4 regions of the Exiguobacterium sp. UBA7533 genome follow, and region 4 is predicted to be linked to each of the others. Evidence: riboswitches for the same ligand, from Rfam matches in the RefSeq annotation. Region 4 holds a riboswitch; each other region holds the start of a gene.
The links. Region 4 has a riboswitch for S-adenosylmethionine ahead of mtnK (S-methyl-5-thioribose kinase). Riboswitches for the same ligand answer to the same signal wherever they lie in the genome.
Positions count from the first base shown of each region.

Region 1 (4,080 bases), on a different contig from region 4:
GATAACGAGAATCCCGACCGTGATGATCATGACTTTCGTGTCGAACCGTTGATAACCGTACGTAATTGCTAAGTCACCCAGTCCACCGCCACCGATAGCACCTGCCATCGCTGATGCCCCGATCAAGCCGACTGTTGCAATCGTTAAATTAAGGATTAGGGAACCGAGTGCTTCCGGCAGAAGGAAGCGGAAAATCGTTTGGAATGGCGTCGCCCCCATCGCTTCTGCTGCCTCAAGGACACCTTTGTCGACTTCAAGTAAGGAACTCTCGATCAGCCGTGCCATATACGGGGCGGCATAAAAGACGAGTGGAACGATGGCGGCTTCTGTTCCGATCGACGTCTGGACGATCAACCGTGTCAACGGGATGATCGCAACAAGTAAGATGATGAACGGAATTGAACGGAAGATATTGACTATACTGTTGAAAAATGTGAACAGCGGGACGTTCTCGAGCAATGCCCCTTTCCGGGTGACGACGAGTAGAATGCCGAGTGGTAAGCCGATCAAGGTCGAGAATAAGAGTGAGACGGATACCATCGTCATCGTCTGCAGGAATGCCGTCCAGATATCACTGTAGTTAACTAGCATCAGCAAGCACCTCCTCGACGGTCACCTGTGCCTGATCGATGTACTGTAAGGCTCGTTTCACTTCAGCCGTCTCACCGATCAGTTCAACAAGTAATGTACCGAACGGTGTTTCCTGCAACTCCGTGATGCTACCGTGCAGGATGTTGACATCGACGTCGAAGCGTTTTGCGACTTGCGACAAGAGTGGTTGTCCGGTGTGGTGTCCGAGAAAATGAATCTTATAGATCGGATGCGCATTCCGTGACTCGATCAACTGACGAATTGATGCTGGAATTTCATCATGCATGACGGAGCGGACGAAGTTTTTCGCTGTCTCGGTCTGCGGATTTGAAAAGACATCAAAGACTGTTCCTGACTCGATCAGCTTCCCAGCTTCGATGACGGCGACCCGGTCACAAATCTCCCGGATGACACCCATCTCATGGGTGATCAAGAGAATCGTAATCCCGTATTCCGCATTGATGCGTTTTAATAACTGGAGGATATGATGTGTCGTCTGAGGATCGAGTGCTGACGTCGCTTCGTCACATAAGAGGACGGATGGTTGCGTCGCTAGTGCCCGGGCGATGCCGACACGTTGCTTTTGTCCGCCGGATAATTGATCCGGATAATGATCCGCCTTGTCTGCGAGATCGACGAATTCGAGCAATTCCGTCACCCGGCGACGAATCTCGTCTTTCTTGACACCTGCGAGAACGAGTGGTTTCGCAACGTTCGTAAAGACCGTGTTCGCATTCAATAGATTGAAGTGTTGAAAGATCATCCCGATCCGCTGTTTCGCTTGACGTAATTTTTTGGGTGATAGTTGTGTTAAATCTTCCCCGTCGACCGTCACTGTTCCTGACGTCGGTCGTTCTAACAGGTTGACGCAGCGGAGCAATGAACTTTTTCCGGCACCGCTAAAGCCGATGACACCGAAGATTTCGCCTTTCTCGATCGTCAGGTCGACACCGTCGAGTGCTGCGATCGTCTGATCCTTCGTGACGTACGTTTTTTTGACTTGATGAAATGCAATCATTCCGCTTTCCCCCTTCATTCAACAAAAAAGGTCCCTTCTTGAGAAACAAGAAGAGACCTGGATCCGCGCAGTGGCAGAATCCACTCCACTCATCTCTCAGACATCTGTCTGATGGAATTGGCACAGTGCTCACAATGAGTCTGTTGCCGAGGTTTCGTAGGGCCAGTCCCTCCACCTCTCTGGATAAGTATTGCGGTATGAAATTCGTATGTGTGTTGTTGCGTTGTTGCTTATGTCGTAAAACTAATTTTTACATTACGGGTCGAACCTTTAAAAGTCAACCAACTTTGCAAAAATAATCCATTTGTCGCATATCGATTGAGTCATAAGTTATGAGTTAGCTGAAAGAACAAATCACGATTCGTCCAGAACGATTTGACAAGGCATTTTCGGTCGTGCTACCATCGTTTCAATGATTAATCCGACAATTCCAATATGATATTTATCAAGAGTGAACGAGAGACCTGGCTCTATGACTTCACGGCAACCTGCAATCTGTAAGGTGCTCCGACCAGCAAAGCGCGGCTTTGGATGATACGGTGAAAAACTCGTGGGCGTCCAAGCAGTGACGTTGACGAGTTTTTTTCACGAATGGAGGAAAAATAGTAATGATGAACTATCCTGTATTGACTGGTGCTGAAGCATTTTATCTTCAAGGTGGACCGATCGGCATTTTAATCTGTCATGGTTTTAATGCGACCCCGCAAAGTGTTCGGGACGTCGGTGAGGCATTTGCTGCTAAAGGATTCACTGTCTATGCTCCACGTTTGCGTGGTCACGGGACGAACGTCCGTGAGTTCGAACAATCGACTGCTCGATGTTGGAAGCAGAGCCTGCAAGACGGCTATGCACGTTTACAAGAAACATGCGATCAAGTCTTCGTCATCGGTCAATCGATGGGCGCGACGCTCGCACTATCGCTCGCCGCTGACGGGATTCCATTTTCAGGCATCATTACGATCAATGCCGCTCTCTCCGTTCCGTCTTATGAAGCACTGTCGTTTGAAGATGGTCCACAATACCTACCTGAAGGGGCACCGGATATCAAACGGTCTGCTTTCGAAATCATCTATGACCTCGTTCCGAGTCGTTGTGCATTCGAACTCGTCCGCTTGATGGATGAGACGAAAGGACGCCTTGGATCGATCCTTCTACCGACATTGATTCTTTACTCGGCGACCGATCACGTCGTTCCGCCGTCGAGCTCGGATTACCTGCATCAGCATATCGGGACGAATGATAAACGAATCTACTGTCTCCTTAACTCGTACCACGTCGCGACCCTCGATCATGATCAGGATTTGATCGTGCGTGAGACGATTCGTTTCATCGAACGCTCGAGTCGTTTCTCACAGGAAACGGGATAATAAAAAAAACAGCTATTCGTCTTCACTTAGAAGCGAACAGCTGTTACATCAAAGGACGACCATCATCGGTTCGTCTTTTTTGTTTATCCTTTTTGGTGCTGCATCGTTTGGAGCGGCTTCGGCTTTCCTGGCACTTCATGGCAGTGGCGGCACCGTGGCTCATACGATTCTGAAGCGCCGACTAAAATGATCGGATCATCATAGTTCGCTGGTTTTCCATCAATCAAACGTTGTGTCCGGGAAGCCGGATCGCCACATGAGAGACAGATCGCCTGAAGTTTCGTCACAAATTCTGCGCGCGCCAGTAATTCTGGCATCTTGCCAAATGGCTCTGCCCGGAAATCCTGATCGAGTCCTGCACAAATGACGCGTTTTCCGTCTTGCGCAAGTGCTTCGATGACTTGAACGATCTCATCATCAAAGAATTGAACTTCATCAATTCCGACAATTTGTGTTTCTTCCGCTACTGCTGCATAGAGATCACGACTCGTCGCCATTGGAATCGCCACGACGGAATTTCCGATGTGAGAGACGACATGCTCTTCATGGTACCGGTCATCGATTGCCGGCTTGAATACTTGAACGGGCAGTTTGCCGTACTGTGCCCGTCTGACACGACGAATCAACTCTTCCGATTTCCCGGAAAACATACTGCCACAAATTACTTCGATCCAGCCGTACTGATTTATTACATGCATCATCGTCCGACACCGTCCTCTAAAAATAGTCACTTTAACGAGTATAGCTCGAAACGGTATTGAGAAAAAGGGTTGACTTCCGGAAATCAAAATTCATTTTTTCTTTACCTAGAATTTTTGTCCTTTCATTCCAACCTTCATCCATTTCCTGTACACTAAAGAAGAAGATTCTCGCGAAAGAAGGTGTCCCCGATTCATCATCTCTTACATGACATTCTGCACCAATATGGCGCCCTTGGTCTTTCCGTCCTTCTCGCAGGTGGTATCGTGGGATTGCCGGTTCCTGATGAGACCTTGCTCGTCCTGTCCGGTTTTTGGATGCATCAAGGCAATCTACCGCTGTTCGGTACGATTCTTGCCGCTTACGCTGGCAGTTGCATTGGAATGACGATTAGCTACGTGCTGG
Region 1 is NZ_DLMP01000018.1:131,425-135,504, forward strand. It holds gene B2U10_RS15150 (methionine ABC transporter permease) at 1-591, opposite strand, end outside; gene B2U10_RS15155 (methionine ABC transporter ATP-binding protein) at 581-1,609, opposite strand; SAM riboswitch class I at 1,696-1,799, opposite strand; SAM riboswitch class I at 2,049-2,150, shown strand; gene B2U10_RS15160 (alpha/beta hydrolase) at 2,218-2,976, shown strand; gene B2U10_RS15165 (thymidine kinase) at 3,060-3,674, opposite strand; gene B2U10_RS15170 (DedA family protein) at 3,858-4,080, shown strand, end outside.
Region 1: linked by a shared signal. The riboswitch ahead of B2U10_RS15155 (methionine ABC transporter ATP-binding protein) and the one ahead of mtnK (S-methyl-5-thioribose kinase) in region 4 are both predicted to bind S-adenosylmethionine.

Region 2 (4,080 bases), on a different contig from region 4:
GTTTCTGAATTTCCTTGAAACGTAAAAGATCCATCGCCTCCATGTCGTCCGCGATTTCGAAGTGAAACAGCGTTCGAAGTTCTTCACGTTCTTCACTGACATATAACAGACCGTCTTCCGGACCAACGAACGGAATCTCACCGACCGTGAACAAGTCTTTCCCGGCAAGGACGTTCGCATGCATTTCCTGAAGGAAGTCGTGCACACCTGGTTGATTCCCGAGATACGATAGATTAAACGGATTGACGACATCCTCAAGCGAACGTTTTTTGATCAAGTTGATGACGTCCATCCGGAAACCGTCAATCCCTTGAGCGATCCACCAGTTCATCATGTCGTAGATCGCTTGCCGGACAGCCGGTTGTTCCCAGTTTAAGTCCGGTTGCTCTTTTGCAAAAGAATGGAAATAATATTGTTTGCGCTCTTCACTCCACGTCCACGGGCTCGGCGCAAAGTACGACCGCCAATTGTTCGGGGGAGTCTCTTTCGTTCCATCTTTCCAGATGTACCAATCATCCTTGTCGTGGATTCGGTCCCGCGACTGACGGAACCAGTCATGCTGGTCACTCGTATGATTGACGACCAAATCAAGAATTATCTTTAAGCCGCGTGCGTGAGCCGCTGTGATCAACTCTTGTAGATCGCCCATCGTCCCCGCCTTGTCCATGATCGTGTAATAATCGGCAATATCATAGCCATTATCGATGTCTGGAGAACGGTAACATGGATTTAACCAGACGATATCGACACCAAGCGATGCGATGTAATCTAGCTTGTCGATGACACCTCGCAAATCACCGATGCCGTCCCCATTCGAATCCTTAAAACTGCGCCAATAGACTTGATAGACGACTGCTTCTTTCCAGCTAGCTCGCTTCATCTCCTCACTCCTCTCCCTACTCTCTATTCCCGCTCCACATATCTGTACCTGTTTATTGGACGATTTTTTTGAATTTCAAAAAAGTTCTTTTCTTTTGACTGAATATTCGTTATCCTTGACGACAATACTACGAAGGAGGCACACATCCATGAAACATTTCGCTCCATCCATCGCCATCGATCGGCTTCCTGCTCCCGTTTTCGCTGAACTTGCGAACCGGATCGGTGCTGTGAAAGCTGCCGGACATGATGTCATCACCCTTGGTCAAGGAACACCCGATCAAACGACGCCCGTACATATTCTCGACGCCTTGAAACAGGCGATCGATGAGCCAACAAACCTTCAATATCCACCATTTCGTGGACATGATTTTCTAAAGCAAGCCGTCGCGAGCTTTTATGCCAACGAATTCGGCGTCACGATCGATCCGGCAACCGAGGTCGCAATTCTTCTCGGTAGTAAAGCCGGAATCGTCGCCTTACCACAAACGATCGTCAATCCTGGAGAAGGTGTCATCGTCCCGGATCCGGGGTACCCGGATTACCTGTCTGGAGCAGCACTTGCTGGTGCTTACCCGATTACGCTTCCATTGCTTGAGAAAAATAACTTCCTGCCGGATTACGATTTACTTGATACGACAGATGTCGAGCGCGCCCGGATGTTGTTCCTCAATTACCCGAGTAATCCGACAGGTGCGACAGCGACAGCAGAAGCCTTCGAACAGACAGTTGCCTTCGCGGATGCCCATGATATTTGTGTCGTCCATGATTTAGCCTACGGTGGCATCAGCTTTGATGGTCCCACACGAAGCTTCTTGCAGACGGAAGGGGCGAAAGATGTCGGAATCGAGTTGTTCTCACTCTCGAAACGCTTCAACATGTCTGGCTTCCGAATCGCTTTCGCAATCGGAAATCCGTCCGTCATCTCAAGCATCGAGACGTATCAGGAACATCTCTACGTCAGTGCCTTCACACCGATCCAACATGCAGCGACCGTTGCCCTGACGAGTGACCAAACATGTGTCCGTGAGTTAAGTAGCTTATATGAAACACGACGCGATGCATTGTTTACGAAACTCGATGCAATCGGCTGGAGTGGACCACGACCGGGCGGTTCCTTCTTCGTCTGGCTCCCCGTGCCGGAAGGATACACGTCCCAAAGCTTCACGGATCATCTGCTTGACGAAGCACACGTCGCCGTGACCCCTGGATCATTCTTTGGTGAATACGGCGAAGGATACGTGCGGATCAGCTTAATTGCTGACGTCGAACGGCTAGAGGAGGCCGTCGACCGAATCGGAACGCTCAACCTGTTCCGGACACCTGTTGCGGAATAATTCTGAAAAAACATTTGACAGATGGGAATCATTTCCGTTAAAGTAAATCCCAACAGCATAACTACTTATCGAGAGCGACCGAGGGATTAGGCCCAACGACGTCCGGCAACCACCTATCAGGAACGGTGCCACATCCTACAGAATGGATTCATTCTGAGAGATAAGTTACGAAATCTTACACTTTCGTCGCTTTTTTCTGGTTGCTCTGCTACTAGGAAAAAGCGACTTTTTTTGTACAAGGAGATGAGCAAATGATTGAATTCAAACAGATTACGAAACGGTTCGTCCGAGACCGGACCCCGATTTTCGCATTACGGGATGTCGATTTGACGATTCAAAAAGGAGAAATCTTTGGGATCATCGGTGAATCCGGTGCCGGTAAGAGTACGTTACTTCGTCTGATCAACGGTCTCGAGCATCCGACACAAGGAACGGTCAAGGTCGACGGTGTCTCGCTCGGTGGGATGTCAAAAGCAGATTTGCGTCAACTTCGTTTGCGGACAGGAATGATCTTTCAGCATTTCCAATTGATCCAGTCTCGTAATGTCGCAGATAACATTGCTTTCGCACTGAAGGCTGCTGGCGTCAAACGAGCAGATTTTCCGGAACGGATCCGTGAACTCGTCTCACTCGTCGGACTCGAAGGATTCGAAACGAACTTCCCGAGTCAGTTGAGCGGCGGACAGAAACAGCGCGTTGGGATTGCCCGGGCACTCGCGAATGATCCAACCGTCTTGTTATGTGACGAAGCGACCTCTGCCCTTGATCCGGTCACGACGCTGCAGATTTTAGATTTGTTGAAAGATTTGAATGAACGACTCGGATTGACGATCGTCCTCATCACGCATGAGATCGATGTCGTCAAACAGATTTGCCATCGTGTCGCGGTCATGTCGCAAGGGGAAGTCGTCGAAGTCGCCTCTACATACGATTTGTTCAGTCAAGCCAAACATCCGGTGACACAACATTACGTCGACACGGCACTCCAGATCGAGCTACCGGAACGCATCTTGCAAGCGACACCGGGAAAGATCATCCGCCTGCAGTTCACGGGCGAGAAGACCGGTGAAAGTACGTTATCGGAAGCCATCCGTCGATACGATATCTCGGTCAGCATCCTGCACGGAAAAGTCGATTACATCCAAGACGTCGCTTTTGGTGTCTTAATCGTCAGCTTGACGGGATCCTCCGATCAAATCGCACCTGCCCTCGACTGGCTTGCGGCGGAACTTCATACACTCGAGGTGATTCAGGATGTGGCTTGATCGTATACAAACGATGTTACCCGAGTTGTTGAAGGCACTTGGTGAGACGGCGTGGATGGTTGGCATTTCGCTTGCCTTCGCATTGGTCGTCGGGATTCCACTCGGGATTCTCCTGTTCGTCACCGACCGCGGTTTATTCTTTCAAAACATTGCCATCCGACGTGTCCTTGACTTCGTCGTCAACATCGTCCGGTCCTTGCCGTTCATCATCTTGCTTGTTGCTCTCATTCCATTAACGAAATTCTTGCTTGATAATACGATTGGTCCGACAGCAGCATCCGTCAGCCTCAGTGTCGCAGCGATTCCGTTTCTCGCACGACTCGTCGAAACATCACTGCGTGAGATTCCACCTGGTTTGATCGAAGCAGCGGAAGCGTGCGGTGCGAAACCATTACGGATCATCGTCAGTATCCTTTTACCAGAAGCACTCCCCGGCATCATTCAAGGCATCACGCTAACGACGATCAGTTTGATCGGCTTCTCGGCGATGGCTGGGATCGTCGGCGGCGGAGGTGTCGGTGACCTCGCGATCCGCTTCGGCTATTATCGCTATGATAATCTCATCATGATCGTGACGATCGTCGTCCTCATCGTCATCG
Region 2 is NZ_DLMP01000001.1:769,986-774,065, forward strand. It holds gene B2U10_RS03840 (alpha-glucosidase) at 1-880, opposite strand, end outside; gene B2U10_RS03845 (aminotransferase class I/II-fold pyridoxal phosphate-dependent enzyme) at 1,029-2,216, shown strand; SAM riboswitch class I at 2,279-2,383, shown strand; gene B2U10_RS03850 (methionine ABC transporter ATP-binding protein) at 2,468-3,481, shown strand; gene B2U10_RS03855 (methionine ABC transporter permease) at 3,471-4,080, shown strand, end outside.
Region 2: linked by a shared signal. The riboswitch ahead of B2U10_RS03850 (methionine ABC transporter ATP-binding protein) and the one ahead of mtnK (S-methyl-5-thioribose kinase) in region 4 are both predicted to bind S-adenosylmethionine.

Region 3 (4,080 bases), on a different contig from region 4:
ATCAATCGTGCTCCAGCTTCATACCATGTCTTTGCGATGGCTTGGAACGACGTGCACTGATTCGTACCCGACCACGTCTTTGCGACCGGATCATAGACTTCACCGGAGTTCGGATAGACAATGATTGGAACACTCGTCAACGTCTTAACGTGACGGATGAAGTCGGTCGCGTAGGATGCCGGAAAACAATTTGCACCGATTGCTGCAAGTTGCGGATGCTGTCCGATTGTCTCGATGCATATCGCAAGCGGTGTTCCCTCACTGATGTGCGTCGCATCTTGAAGCGAGAACGTCAGCCAAGCAGATACTTCCGGGAACGCTTCGAGAATCCCGAACAACACGACAGCTTCCTCAAGCGACGGAATCGTCTCGAATGCCAGCAGATCAGCCCCCGCTTCAATCAATGCTTCGATGCGCGGTCTGTGGAAGGCTTCTAGCACATCTGCTGACACACCATAATGACCGCGATACTCAGAACCATCTGCTAAGTAGGCACCATAAGGACCAACTGATCCCGCAATCAATGCGGCACTCTTTCCGCTACGCGTCCGTGCATCTTGCGCTAAGGTAACCGTTTGTCGAATTAACGCTTGTGCTTCCTCGGTCGTGATGTGACGTTGCTTGAATCCTTCGATACTTGCTTGATAGCTTGAGGTGATCGCAACATCGGCGCCCACTTCAAAGTAATCGTGATGGACACGCTCAATCTGTTCCGGTGCTTCGATTAAGAGGCGTGCTGACCAGAGTGCATCGTTCAGGTCGAATCCCTTTTGTTCGAGTTCAGTCGCAAGCGCACCATCTAAAATTAGGAAAGGAACTTCCTGTAATCGTTGATCAACTGGATTTTTGATTCGGGACATCTTCAACACTCCGTTTCTGAGAAGAATTCGTGAACGCATGAACGACATAACAGATCACGATGAATGGGATACCGCAATACAAGGCGACTCGTTGCGTCGGATCAAATCCGATACCAATCAGGGAAATCAAACAGACGACGAAAGCGGCGATCGGTACCAATGGAAAGAGTGGTGTACGATAGACCAATTCGTCGACCGTATGCCCTTCGCGGAGGAATTGTTTCCGGAAGCGATACTGCGCAACGCTGATACTCATCCAGACGACGACGACAGCAAGGCCGGAAATCGAGACGAGCGCAATATAGACACTTCCTGCTGCATAGATGCTAGACAGCAAAGCAAGTCCTCCGCCAAGCATGCTGAACAATACAGCTCGAAGTGGAACCCCACTTGGCGTCACCTGGGCGAAGAAGCGCGGAATCATGCGTTCGTTCGCAAGCGACCAAAGCATCCGGGAGGCAGCGTAAAGCCCAGAGTTCGCTGCCGACAAGATCGCTGTCAGAATGACGAAGTTCATCACGTCTGCCGCATACGGAATTCCGATTCGTTCGAACACCGCAACGAACGGACTTTCGAGCACGCCCTTCCCTTCCGTTGGCAATAAGACGGCTAATACGATGATCGTACCGACGAAAAAGAGGACGAGTCGCAAAATCGTTGTTCGGATCGCAAGCGGAATCGTCCGCTTCGGATCGACCGCTTCACCCGCTGCGACGCCGATCAATTCCGTTCCTGAGTAAGCAAAGTTCACAGCAAGCATCGTCATGAAGATCGCAAATGCTCCATTTGGAAACAATCCTCCTTCCGTTAAGGAAGAAAAGAATGGTGCTGGGCTACCATCTTGTAATGGGATGAAGCCAACGATGGCTCCCGCACCAAGTAAAATGAAAGCAATGATCGTTACGACCTTAATGGCGGAGAACCAAAACTCGACTTCAGCAAATACGCGGACCTTCAAGACGTTGATACCAAGGATCATCGCAGCGAATAATGCACTGAACACCCAGACTGGAATCGACGGGAACCAACGTTGCATTAAAATGCCTGCTGCCGTGAATTCTGAACCAAGGGCGACCGTCCACGTCAGCCAGTAGAGCCAGGCCACCGTATAACCGGTACCGGGTCCGATATACTTCGTTGCGTACTTATGGAATGATCCGGTTTCCGGCATGTGTACAGCGAGTTCGCCAAGACTTAGCATGACTAAGTAGACGACGACGGCTCCTATCAAATACGACAAAATCGTTCCGACACGTCCCGCTTGTTCCAACGTATAACCTGTACTTAAAAATAATCCTGTTCCAATGACGCCTCCTAACGACAGCATGATCAGATGACGTGATTCCATCTTGCGTCGAAAAGCTCCGCTCGTTTTCATGAATCCATTTCCTCCTCGTTCCACCTATTTCAAACAAAAAACGCATCCTCACGGATGCGTCGGTCGACAATTCGGAAATCTTATCGATCGGGTGCAACACCCGCAGGAATTAGCACAGTATCTTTCGACCTGTTGCTGAGGTTTCATAGGGCCAGTCCCTCCACCTCTCTGGATAAGTATGTAATTGTTCCTAACCCTATCAAGTCTTTTCCGAATTGTCAACGCAATTCAGAATACTCCTATTAAAAAACATTCCGTATCGTAATGATCCGGAATGTTAGAACGTTTTATTTTTTAGCAAATAAATCCGCTGTCTTTAAGGCTGCCCGAACCGCTTTCCGGTTCAATGTTCCTTGCTGATGCTTCATTTTCTTCGTTTGAGCAGCCAGTTGTGCTTTGAGCGCCGCAATTTCCTGATCTTTTTGAGTCGTCGTTGTCTGTTTCTGCAATGCTTTGATTTTCTTATCTTTTTCGGCCAATTGCGCTTTTGCCTGTTTTTGCGCATCCGCGATCTTCTTCTCTTGTTCCGGGAAGAAGCGTTCGAAACGAGCTACTGCTTCTTCGAGACTCACGCCAGAAATCGGTTGAACCGGTGGAAGTAGTTCCGCTTGCGCCATTTGACGGTCAAACGGTACATTCTCAGGATAGTTCGTCTCTTGATAAATGTGTTCAAGATCATTCACGTTCAAGAAATCAACGAAGTTGTCGAAGTTACGTGCTTGAACACGTGCCGGACTTTGGAAATCAGCATTGGCTACGACGTCGGATAATTGTGTATCCGCTTTGATGTCGTTCGCCCAAATATGCGTCAACTGATGATAATCCGTTAGTTCGCGCATTCGTGCATCCTTTGGAATGAGGATACTCGGCGTACCCGCAAGCGTTGCTGTGATATTTCCATGCAAGCGCGCACCAAAACTGAGGTCTGCCTGCCCGATGAAATCGAACCATGTTTGTGCGTTCAAGAAGAAACGAACACGATCGTTCATGTAAGCAGGATCCGACATCTTCACCGGATAGTTCGTCACGGACAAATCTGCGATCGGATGCGTTCCTGTATACGTCAATTTCAGTTCCTTCATCCATTGGGGAATGAAGTAATGATTCGGATACTCTTCCATTCCGCGCGTAATGAAATCAAGAACATTTTGTGGTGCTAAACGTGACGAGTTGACCGTAATCATCGACTCGGGCGTAATGTTCGTTTCACGAATATGTAAGTCGCGACCAAACGCGTACATCGAAGGACATCCGATGACACGATGATCAATGCCTTCGCGAAAACCAAGACGCGTCAAGTATTTCGACGTGATTTCCCCACGAAGACCAAGCATGCTTGAGCGCTCAAGTACAGCGCTGACGAATGCTTTGACATCTTCATCGAACGGGAATCCGCCGTCTAGATCTGGTTCAAACGGTGCACGTAAGCCTACACCGATGACGACGACTGGAATTTTTAATTTCTTGATAAGGCGGGTGTACTTCCGCAACGTCGGTACGAATTCTTTTCGGAATGCATCCGCTAACGGAATGACATAAAGATCAAAGTTGGCATTGATTTCGTCCGCCCGTTCTTCATCGTAATAGTAATAGTCCGGTGTAATCGTCGTACCTTCTGTCATCAACGTCCGAAAGATACTGTATTGATAAATGAGATTTCCAACGTTTCCTCCAATGGAATTATGTTTCATCAAATAAGGAGCATCGAACTGTTCGAATGGTGTCATACCTGCACGAATAATAATACGTTTCATAATGGATAAACTTCCCCTCTCGTCTGCTTCATTCGTCCTTGCAAGAAAAAATGCGGAAAAATATATTATCACTTTTTTTCAATCTCAT
Region 3 is NZ_DLMP01000014.1:65,414-69,493, reverse strand. It holds gene mmuM (homocysteine S-methyltransferase) at 1-860, opposite strand, end outside; gene B2U10_RS13315 (amino acid permease) at 835-2,238, opposite strand; SAM riboswitch class I at 2,316-2,417, opposite strand; gene B2U10_RS13310 (polysaccharide pyruvyl transferase family protein) at 2,526-3,992, opposite strand.
Region 3: linked by a shared signal. The riboswitch ahead of B2U10_RS13315 (amino acid permease) and the one ahead of mtnK (S-methyl-5-thioribose kinase) in region 4 are both predicted to bind S-adenosylmethionine.

Region 4 (4,080 bases):
GATCAATGTGTGTGGTGTGACATCAAAAGCTGGGTTGAAAACAGCAACTCCTTCTGGTGCTGTCGCAACACCTTGGACAGTCGTCACTTCCTGCGGATCACGTTCTTCAATTTCGATCGCGTCTCCGGAAACAAGTGAGAAATCAAACGTCGAGAGCGGTGCTGCGACGTAAAACGGGATACCGAAAGCTTGAGCGAGTAATGCTAGTTGGAACGTTCCGATCTTATTCGCCGTATCTCCGTTGCGTGTAATCCGGTCCGCCCCGACGATGATTGCATCGATCTGTTTTTCTTTCAGCGTATGGGCGACCATGTTATCTGTAATTAGCGTGACATCGATGCCGGCACGTTGTAGCTCCCATGTCGTCAGTCGTGCTCCCTGCAGTAATGGTCGCGTCTCACTCGCAAAAACAGATAATTCAATGCCGCGTTCTTTTGCGATATAGAACGGCGCAAGTGCTGTTCCATAAGCAGCGGTCGCAATCGATCCAGCATTACAGATCGTTAGGATCCGGTTACCTGACTGGAACAATTCAAGTGCGTGAATCCCGATTTGACGTGACGTCTGCGCATCCTGATCGTATAAGGCAATCGTCCGCTGCTCGAGCCGTTCGCGGATCTCTTCTACCGACGTCCCGTCTTGAATGATTGGATTCAATTGATCAAGGACATTTCGTAAGTTAACAGCCGTCGGTCGTGTCGCGAGTAACGTCGCTGATGTCTCAAGCAAGGCTTGCTTATAGATCGACAGTTCTGCTTCAAACCGGTACGCCTCTTGAACGAGTACGAATCCGCCAAATAAACTGATCGCAGGCGCCCCTCGGACGCGCAGTTGTTTAATCGCTTCGACCGCTTGTGCAAGATCGGTAATGACTTCATAGTGTTCTTCCTGCGGTAGACGTGTCTGATCGAGAATCGTCAAGACACGGTCTTCATAACGAATACTTTGAACGAATGTACTCATCGGCTAAGTTCCTCCGTTACGTCGAAGTTTCGTAAATCATCAAATGTCCGGCATTCGGTCCGACGTTTGATTAACGCCGATCCTAAACGTAAAGCATGTTGTTTTCGTTCTAGTCGTTCCGTCATAGAACTAATCGTTTCTAAATCAGCGACTGGTGCGAGTCCGATCGTCCGACGAATCAGTTCGCAACCGGCAAAGCCAAGGGCATCCTGCAAGATCGTGCTCAGTACATCGTCGACGAGTCCCGATGTCCGGAATGGTTCGACGGCTTCGCGTTCCCATAAGGCGCGGAACGTCGAAGCGAACGTCAGCCAGAACGTATCGATGTCGCGAATCCGGGCATCACGAAGTGCTGAATAATCCGGGTATGCTGCAAAGAATAAGTGGGCGATGAACTGTCCGACATCAAATCCGAATGGACCATAAAAGGCGAATTCTGGATCGATGACTTTCGTTTCCGTTGCCGAAGCAAAGATGCTTCCTGTATGTAGATCGCCGTGTAGCAACGCATCTCCTTTCGTGATGAAAAGCGCTTCGAGTTTTGCGACTTCGCGTTTCAACTCATCGTCCGCCCATAGACGTGCCACCTCTTCTTCAAGCCCGGCTTCAATCTCGTTCGTCTCCGCGTCATGGAACGGATCCGTGAAGATTAATTTTTCCGTGATGTCGCACAAGTCCGGATTGTAGTACGTTCGGGCGACACGTTTTTTTTCAACCGGACCAAGCGCAAAGTCCGATGTATGGAATAAAGTCCGAGCGAGATAAGAACCAATATGTTCCGCAAGCAACGGATACTGTTCACCTGCGAGTAAACCGCTTCGAACGATTGTCAGATGTGAAAGATCTTCCATGACCGTATACGCCTCGTCGTGACTAGCATGAAAAACACGCGGTACGAACGGCACGGCATGCCGGGCGAATTCACGGAGTGCGGATTGCTCGATCCACGCCCGCTCGAGTGATAGTGGCCAGCTTTCACCGACGACTTTCGCGTACGGAAGTGCTTGTTTTAGAATCAATCGATGTTCACCTTCTCGAATTCGAAAGACAAGATTGAGATTGCCGTCGCCAATCTCTTCTGCTTCGACGGCTCCGTCGCCGATCAGTCCTAGTGAGCGGACCCGTTCGATCGCGTCCTGTTCTGTAAATGCTTTGTATGTCATCTCAGTTCCCCCTGTGTGATACACGAAAAAGCGCCTCTTTTCGTCATCGAAAAGAGGCGCAGGAAAGTCACTGCGTCCTCTTATCTCTCAGACGAAACGTCTGTTGGATGTAGCACCGTGCCAAGTGGTCGGTTGCTGCGGCGTCATCGGGCCAATTCCCTCTGCCAACTCGCGATAAGAGTCGTATGTAGTTGTCGTGTGTGATATTGATTTGAATCTTACGCAATCCTCTTCCCTGCTGTCAAATCGAAATCAAGCAGAAACGGATATCGTTTTTGCTCCATATATAGAAAGAGTATTTTCAAAAAAATAAATTTTCTAAAAATAGTTTGACAAGTCGTGACTCTCATGTAAAAATTGCAATTAGATTTCACAATTTCATCCAATTCTTATCAAGAGCAGACGGAGGGACAAGCCCTACGATGTCGCAGCAACCGACCTTTTGGCACGGTGCTAATTCTTGCAGCTACTAAGCTGACAGATAAGAGTCCACGTTCGAATCATTCATGGTCTCTTGTCGCTGACAAGAGACCATTTTTTTATTGAAGGAGGAAAGACATGGCTTACATCACAGCTACTTATCAATTGACCGCCCGCGATCGACTGGAGCAACGCGCCGAACAACTCGCGCTTGGTCTGACGGTTGGTTCCTGGACGGAGCTGAATCATCTTGAGCAACAACAACTCGCCTCATTCAAAGGAGAAGTCGTACATACGGAAGAACGCGACGGTAAAGGCTATATCACGATTCGTTACCCGGAACACAATGTATCGCGCGACTTTTCTGCGATCTTGACGACCGTCTTCGGGAAACTCTCACTCGACGGTGAAATCAAATTAACAGAACTGCTACTACCCGATACATTCACGTCGGATTTTCCAGGTGCGAAGTTCGGGATCGAAGGGGTTCGTTCCTTGATTGGTGTCGAAGATCGTCCACTGTTAATGAGCATCTTCAAAGGGGTCATCGGACGCGATTTATCGTTCCTTCGTAATCAACTCGAAGGACAACTTGCTGGTGGGATCGATCTCGTCAAGGACGATGAGATCTTATATGACAATCCGTTGACACCGACGATTGATCGGGCACGGATCGGACGTGAGGTTATCGATGCTCATTTCCACCGGACCGGTAAACGTGCGTTGTATGCGATCACACTTAGTGGTCCCGTCTTTACGCTCAAGGATCAAGCCAAACGATTGATTGACGCTGGAGCAACTGCTTTCTTGTTGAATACCTTCACATACGGACTCGACGTCTTACGTGAATTGGCAAGTGATCCGGAGATCAACGTTCCCATTTTCAATCATCCGGCTTACAGCGGTGCATTGATTGCTAGCCCGAACCACGGTGTTGCAGCGCCTGTCTTACTTGGCACATTACCGCGCGTTGCTGGTGCAGACTTAACACTATTCCCGTCACCTTACGGCAATGTCGCTCTTCCGAAGGACGTCGCCCGCGGCATCGCGGTCGAAGCGACTCGCTTCGGTCAGACGAAAGCGATTTTCCCTGTCCCTTCAGCCGGTATTCACCCAGGACTCGTTGCTCAACTCGTACGCGACTTCGGGATCGATTCCGTCATCAACGCTGGTGGTGGCGTACATGGTCATCCGCAAGGTGCTGCGGCTGGTGTTATCGCTTTTCGTCAAGCACTTGATGCGGCACTCGCAAATGAATCCCTATCGAATGCTGCGTCACGACATGAAGAATTACGAGTCGCGCTCGACGCTTGGGGGATCAAGTCATGACCTTACGAATTCTTTGTGACTTCGACGGTACCGTAACGATGCAGGATAACATCATTGCACTCATGGAGGTATTTGCGCCAGTGAATGACTTCGAACCGTTGAAACGTGGCGTGCTCGACCGGACGTTGTCGATCCAAAGTGGTGTCGGGCAGATGTTCGCGCTTCTGCCGTCCGGCGGTAAAGCGGACTATCTTGATTTCTTGAT
Region 4 is NZ_DLMP01000002.1:267,356-271,435, reverse strand. It holds gene mtnA (S-methyl-5-thioribose-1-phosphate isomerase) at 1-963, opposite strand, end outside; gene mtnK (S-methyl-5-thioribose kinase) at 960-2,126, opposite strand; SAM riboswitch class I at 2,204-2,307, opposite strand; SAM riboswitch class I at 2,513-2,614, shown strand; gene B2U10_RS05470 (2,3-diketo-5-methylthiopentyl-1-phosphate enolase) at 2,685-3,875, shown strand; gene B2U10_RS05465 (2-hydroxy-3-keto-5-methylthiopentenyl-1-phosphate phosphatase) at 3,872-4,080, shown strand, end outside.